3 regions of the Variovorax sp. YR266 genome follow, and region 2 is predicted to be linked to each of the others. Evidence: predicted binding sites of a transcription regulator. Region 2 holds the regulator's gene; each other region holds the start of a gene.

What was found. The regulator LexA, encoded in region 2, represses DNA repair genes until DNA is damaged. The targets are predictions, from matches to a motif close to ACTGTATNNNNATACAGT.
Region 1: the regulator LexA is predicted to act here: its motif matches at 1,432-1,449, upstream of recA (recombinase RecA).
Region 3: the regulator LexA is predicted to act here: its motif matches at 1,318-1,335, upstream of BLW48_RS19165 (PA0069 family radical SAM protein).

What each region holds. Positions count from the first base shown of each region.
Region 1 covers NZ_FNPM01000003.1:252,334-254,596, forward strand. The annotation lists gene recX (recombination regulator RecX) at 1-236, opposite strand, end outside; gene recA (recombinase RecA) at 279-1,385, opposite strand; gene BLW48_RS10355 (MarR family winged helix-turn-helix transcriptional regulator) at 1,532-2,017, shown strand; gene BLW48_RS10360 (response regulator transcription factor) at 2,081-2,263, shown strand, end outside.
Region 2 covers NZ_FNPM01000005.1:6,107-8,369, forward strand. The annotation lists gene BLW48_RS14380 (asparaginase) at 1-602, opposite strand, end outside; gene lexA (transcriptional repressor LexA) at 676-1,359, shown strand; gene BLW48_RS14390 (hypothetical protein) at 1,498-1,863, shown strand; gene BLW48_RS14395 (D-2-hydroxyacid dehydrogenase family protein) at 1,954-2,263, shown strand, end outside.
Region 3 covers NZ_FNPM01000007.1:129,593-131,855, reverse strand. The annotation lists gene BLW48_RS19170 (MarR family winged helix-turn-helix transcriptional regulator) at 1-202, shown strand, start outside; gene BLW48_RS19165 (PA0069 family radical SAM protein) at 199-1,293, opposite strand; gene BLW48_RS19160 (GbsR/MarR family transcriptional regulator) at 1,414-2,007, shown strand; gene BLW48_RS19155 (thiol-disulfide oxidoreductase DCC family protein) at 2,068-2,263, shown strand, end outside.

The sequences.
Region 1 (2,263 bases), on a different contig from region 2:
AGCTCCTGCTTTACCCGCAGCGCGCCCGAGCGGGCAGCGCGCTGGTTGAGTACAGAGGCCACCACGCGCGGCTCGCTGATGAAGTCTTTCGCTGCCAGCTCGTCGAGCGCCTTTGCCAGCGTGCCGGGCTCTTCTTCATGCTTTGCCAGCTTGCGCTCCAGCTCCGCGCGCGAATGTTCGCGCTGGCTCAGCAGGCGCAGTGCGCGGCCTTTGAGGGACGGGGCGTTGAATGCCATTCGGGGGTCGCTCGCGCGGCCCCCGGGGAGCCGCGCTCTGGCTTATTCGCCCTTGTCGGCCTTCTCGGCCTTGGCAGCCTTCTGCGGCTTCTCGGGCGTGGCGCCGGCATCGGCGGCCAGCAGCGGGATGCCCAGCGACTCGCGCACCTTGTTCTCGATCTCGCGCGACAGCTCGGGGTTCTCGCGCAGGAACTCGCGGGCGTTGTCGCGGCCCTGGCCGATCTTCTCGCCGTTGTAGGCGTACCAGGCGCCCGACTTGTCGACGATCTTGGCGGTCACGCCCATGTCGATGATCTCGCCTTCGCGGCTGATGCCTTCGCCGAACAGGATGTCGAACTCCGCCGTCTTGAACGGGGGCGAGACCTTGTTCTTCACCACCTTCACCTTGGTTTCGTTGCCGATGGCCTCGTCGCCCTTCTTGATGGTGCCGATGCGGCGGATGTCCAGGCGCACCGAGGCGTAGAACTTAAGCGCGTTGCCGCCGGTGGTGGTTTCGGGCGAGCCGAACATCACGCCGATCTTCATGCGGATCTGGTTGATGAAGATGACCATGCAGTTGGTCTTCTTGATCGTGGCCGTGAGCTTGCGCAGCGCCTGGCTCATCAGGCGGGCCTGCAGGCCGGGCAGCGAGTCGCCCATTTCGCCTTCGATTTCAGCCTTGGGCGTGAGCGCGGCGACCGAGTCGATGACGATCAGGTCGACGGCGCCGGAGCGCACCAGCGAGTCGACGATTTCAAGGGCCTGCTCGCCGGTGTCGGGCTGGCTGATCAGCAGGTCGGACAGGTTCACGCCGAGCTTCTGGGCGTACTGCACGTCGAGCGCGTGCTCGGCATCGACGAAGGCGCAGGTGCCGGCCTGCTTCTGCATGGCGGCAATGACTTGCAGCGTGAGCGTGGTCTTGCCCGACGATTCCGGGCCGTAGATTTCGATCACGCGGCCGCGCGGCAGGCCGCCGACGCCCAGCGCGATGTCCAGGCCCAGCGAGCCGGTGGAAACCACCTGGATGTCTTCGAGCGCCTCGCCTTCGCCGAGCCGCATGATCGTGCCCTTGCCGAACTGCTTTTCGATCTGGGCCAGCGCGGCTTGCAGCGCCTTGGCTTTTTCACTGTTGGCGACCGAGATGCTTGCGCCCTTGACGACTGCGTCCATGTGGAAACTCCTTGAAAATCAACGGTTTGTGTTGGGTTTCATCCGATCTGCTTTTAACTACAGGCTGGATGCTTGAACAGTAGTGTAGGGGCTGATGGGTTGGCGCAAACCCATTTTTTGGTCAGTTTGCTTTACCATTTACCGCCATGGCCGAAGCTGCTTTCCCGACCGACCCCGATGCCTGGCGCCAGACCCACCTGGGCCGCCTGCTCGGCCACGCCATGCGTCGCTTCGACGAGCGCGTGCTGGAGCTGATGGCGCACGACGTCGACGTGCCGCTGGCGCTGTCGAACCTCGCGGCGCGCGCGCAGGTGAGCGCGGCGCACATCCACATCACGCGGCACCTGGCGCGCGAGGGCTCGCGCCTCACGGAACTGGCCGAGCGCGCGGGCATGACCAAGCAGGCAATGGGGGCGCTGGTCGACCAGTGCGAGGCCTGGGGGCTGGTCACGCGCGGGCCCGATCCGCTCGACGCGCGGGCGCGGCGCGTGCTCTTCACCGCCGACGGGCTTGCCTGGCTAGACGCCTTCCGCAGCGCGGTGACGCAGGCCGAGAGCGAGTTCCGAAGCAGCGTCGGCGACGAGATCGCCACCGTGGTAACCATCGGACTGGAAGCCTACACAGCGGGCTAGACTCGCCCCAGAGACAAATGTGAACGGCGCCGGTTTGGCGCCCGAACGGGCTGGAGGTGACGCATGCGGATTCTGATTGCCGAAGACGACCAGGTGCTGGCCGATGCCCTGCTGCGCAGCCTGCGCACCTCGGGCGCGGCGGTCGACCACGTGGCGAACGGCTCGCAGGCCGACACCGCGCTCATGACGCACGACGAGTTCGACCTGCTGATCCTCGACCTCGGGCTGCCCAGCCTGCACGGCATC
Region 2 (2,263 bases):
TCCCGGACACGGCGTACCTCTCCTTCCTCGACGTAGCCGACCGGCCCCGCATCACCTGAAGCAAAAGCATCGAGTCGGTAGGTGTGCACTTTCTGGATATCGATGCCGCTGTGGATTGCGCCGGCGCACACCACGGTCACGCCCCGTGCACCTTCCGTCGCGGCAACGCTGATGGCGTCGCGCACGTTCTGCGGTCCGTCGGGCGCCAGTGCGGTGGCCGGACGCATCGCGCAGGTGAGCACCACGGGCTTGGACGGAGCCAGCGCCGAGTGCAGGAAGAACGCCGTCTCTTCGAGTGTGTCGGTGCCGTGCGTGATCACCACGCCCGCCACGTCGGCCTGCGCCAACCAGTGCGCACAGCGTCGGGCCAACTGCTGCCAGATGTCGAACGACATGTCCTTGCTGTCGACCTGCGCCACCTGCTCTGCCTCCAGAGCGACGCCCTCGGGCGCCTCGATCCCGCCCAGCAGATCGGCCACGCCGACCTGCCCGGCGGTGTAGCCGATGTTGTCGCCGCTGCTGGCTGCCCGGCCGGCAATGGTGCCGCCGGTGCCCAAAACCACCACACGACGGCGCACTTCAGGCGAAGAGGAATTGACCATGGCTTGTCAACTTTTAAAAACTGGTTAAAAATACAGGTACTGGATATCTAGCCAGTGCCGCAAGGAACCACATATGCAGTTCGCCGTGAAGCTTACAGCCCGCCAGCAGCAGATCCTGGATCTCATCCAGAGCGCCATCGCACGCACTGGTGCGCCACCCACGCGCGCCGAAATCGCCAATGAGCTCGGGTTCAAGTCGGCCAACGCCGCCGAAGAGCACCTGCAGGCACTAGCCCGCAAGGGCGTCATCGAGCTGGTCAGCGGCACTTCCCGCGGCATCCGCCTCAAGGGCGACGCCCTGCGCTCTCTCAATGAAACGCGCCACCGCGAGGGCGGCCAGTTCTCGCTCTCGCTGCCCGGCATGGCCCAACTGGCGTTGCCGCTCATCGGTCGCGTCGCAGCCGGCTCCCCCATCCTCGCGCAAGAGCACGTCGACCAGACCTACTACGTCGAGAACACGTTGTTCCAGCGCCAGCCCGACTACCTGCTCAAGGTGCGCGGCATGTCGATGCGCGACGCCGGCATCATGGATGGCGACCTTCTCGCGGTGCAAGCCACCAAGGAAGCGCGCAACGGCCAGATCGTGGTCGCACGCTTGGGTGACGAAGTGACCGTCAAGCGCCTGAAGCGCAACAAGCAGGTCATCGAGCTGCACGCCGAGAACCCCGACTACCCGACCATCATCGTCCAGCCCGGCGAGCCGTTCGAAATCGAAGGCCTCGCAGTGGGGCTCATCCGCAACACCATGCTGATGTAGGCCTCACGGCCTGCTTTCCGCAGCACCCCATCCGGCAGCAACAGGTGGCGGGCGTATGGCGAAGAGTCGCCATCACCCTGTCGCGGCCGATTCAAGAAATCCTGCCTGTGTTCAACCTCATACTTTTTTGGAGTTCACATGGGAATCGCCCTCCTCGCCATCGCTGATTTCTGGATGCCGCTGCAATCGCTGGCCAGCCGTCTGATGCCGGCACGCCGCCCTCACCGCAGGGATCACCTCGACGCAGCTGAAACCTCGGCCGGATTGCGCTATGTGGCAGTACGCCCCGCCTGCACTGCCCGCTCCAGCGGCACTGCAACGCCCACAGCACCGGCGCGCCCATTGCGCGTGGTCCGCGTGGTCGACGGCAAGGGCCAGCAGCACAGCAACCGCGTCGTGATCTCTGGCCGCATGGCCGACGTCTGCGCCGAACTCGACCGGCTGGCAGCACTCGAAACCGCCGAAACCATGGCCACGGCCCCGCGCTCGACACGCCTGCATTGAGCCCGAACACCCCTGCGAGCGGCTGTGGGGGCGGGTATCCAAACGTTCACGGGCACGACATTCCAATGCTGCGAGGCACAATGGCACGCCATGAACATTGTGATCCTCGACGATTACCAGGACGCCGTGCGCAAATTGCGCTGCGCCGCCAAGCTGGACGCGTACGCGGCCAAGGTCTACACCAACACGGTGAAAGGCATCGGGCAACTATCGGTCCGCCTCAAGGATGCCGACGTGATCGTGCTGATCCGCGAGCGCACCCATATCTCGCGCCAGCTGATCGAGAAGCTACCCAAGCTCAAGCTCATCTCGCAGACCGGGCGCGTCGCCGGGCATATCGACGTCGCGGCTTGCACCGAGCGCGGCGTGGCGGTGGCGGAAGGCTCGGGCTCTCCGCAGG
Region 3 (2,263 bases), on a different contig from region 2:
GTTTCCGCGGGTCGCCCGCCTCAACATGGATCTTCTCGACGGCATCGACGCGGAGCACCTCGACATCTTTCTCGAGTGCCTGCACCGGCTCGAATTGCGCGGCAGGGAACTGAGCGCGCTGGGCGTGGTCCCGGAAAAAGCCGACCGCCGCTCGGGCGGCACGCGCCATCGGTGGCCTGAGTGCGCGCCTGAGTACGGCTAGAACAAGTTGCCCTGCCCCGCAGCCCCAGGCGGCCGGAACGCGGTGACATCCAGCGGAATGCGCTCGCGGTTGTAGCCGAGGCGGTTCGTGGCCTTCTCGAAGCGCTGGTGGATCAGGTCGGCCCACAGGCCCGAGCCCTTCATGCGCGTGGCGAAGTCGGCGTCGTAGTCTTTGCCGCCGCGCATCTCGTGGATGCGCGCCATGATGCGGTCGGCGCGCTGCGGGTAGTGCAGCATCAGCCATTCCTTGAAGAGCGGCGCCACCTCCCACGGCAGCCGCACCACCGTGTAGAAGGCGCTGCGCGCGCCGGCCTCCCACGCGGCTTCGAGCACCTGCTCCATGTCTTCGGTGACGAAGGGAATCTGCGGCGCCACGCTCACGCCGACCGGCACGCCGGCATCGGTCAGCGTGCGGATGGTGCGCAGCCGGCGATGCGGCGCGGCGGCGCGCGGCTCCAGCTTGCGGGCGAGTTCGCCGTCGAGCGTGGTCACGGTCACGTACACGGCCACCAGGTGGTCGGCCGCCATGGGCGCGATCAAGTCGAGGTCGCGCTCGATGGCGCTCGACTTGGTGACCAGCGCGAACGGATGCCGCGTTTCCTGCAGCAACTCGATGATCGAACGCGTGAGCCGCAGATCGCGCTCGATGGGCTGGTAGCAGTCGGTGGCAGTGCCGATGGCGATGTAGCTGGGTTTGTAACTCTTACGCCCGAGCTCGGTGCGCAGCACCTCGACGATGTTGCGCTTGGCGATGAGCTTGGTCTCGAAGTCGAGGCCGGGAGAGAGATTCAGGTAGCTGTGCGTGGGCCGGGCGAAGCAGTAGATGCAGCCATGTTCGCAACCGCGGTACGGATTGAGCGATCGGTCGAAGTAGATGTCGGGCGAGTCGTTCCCGTTGAGCACCGACTTCACGTCCTCGAAGCGCACCTCGGTGGCAATGGGCTGGAGCTCATCGGCCTCGGCCACGCCTTCTTCGAGCGTGCCCCAGCCGTCGTCGAAGGCGTTGCGCTCGTCCTTCGAGAAGCGATGCGCGATATGCGTGGCCGCGCCGCGGCCCTTGATGGCGTGAATGGGGATCCGGGCAGCTGGCATGGCAACTCCTTCGAGGCTGGATTTACTGTTTATTCATACAGTATTCCACCGATTCACCGTTGTCGCCAGTTTTTCAATTTCTCTATTGACAGAAATTTCATAAATCCTAAACTCGACGCCATGGAACTCACCGACATTCAACGCAAGTTCGTCCTGCACTGGGGCGAAATGGGCTCCATGTGGGGCGTCAACCGCACCGTCTCGCAGATCCACGCCCTGCTCTTCGCGCATGGCAAGCCGATGAACGCCGAGGAGCTGAGCGACACGCTCGGCGTCGCCCGCTCCAACATCAGCAACAGCCTGAAGGAGCTGCAGGCCTGGAATCTCGTGCGCGTAACCCACACGCTGGGCGACCGGCGCGACTATTTCGAGACCAGCGTCGACGTGTGGGAGCTGTTCCGCACCGTCGTGCGCGAACGCAAGGAACGCGAATTCGACCCCACCGTGCGCGTGCTGCGCGAGCTGGTCTCCAGCCCCGACTTCCAGAAGGAACCGGCCGATGCACAGGACCGCATCCGCTCCACCATGGAACTCATGGACAAGCTCGCCACCTGGGCCGACGAAATGCTGCGGCTGTCGCCCGGCACGCTTGACAAGGTGATGACGCTGGGCGCGAGCGTGCAGAGGTTCGTGCGTGGCGATATCGCTGCGTCCAGCAAGGGCGGCAAGGACGAAGACCCGGACGCGCACCATGCCAGCCTGCCGATGATCTGAGGCCCCTTTTTTTGCCTTTCAGTTTCTGTTTTGACAGAAATATCGAGAACCAAAAGCAACATGAGCCACACCGCCCTTCCTGCCTACCCGCTCACGATCTACTTCGACGCAAGCTGCGCGATCTGCTCGGCCGAAATGGGCAGCCTCAAGGCGCGCGATGCGGGGGGCCGGCTGCAACTGGTCGACTGCTCGCCGCTGGCGTTCAGCAGCGGCCCGGCTCCGCGCGACGCGCTGATGGCGGCCATCCATGTGTCGG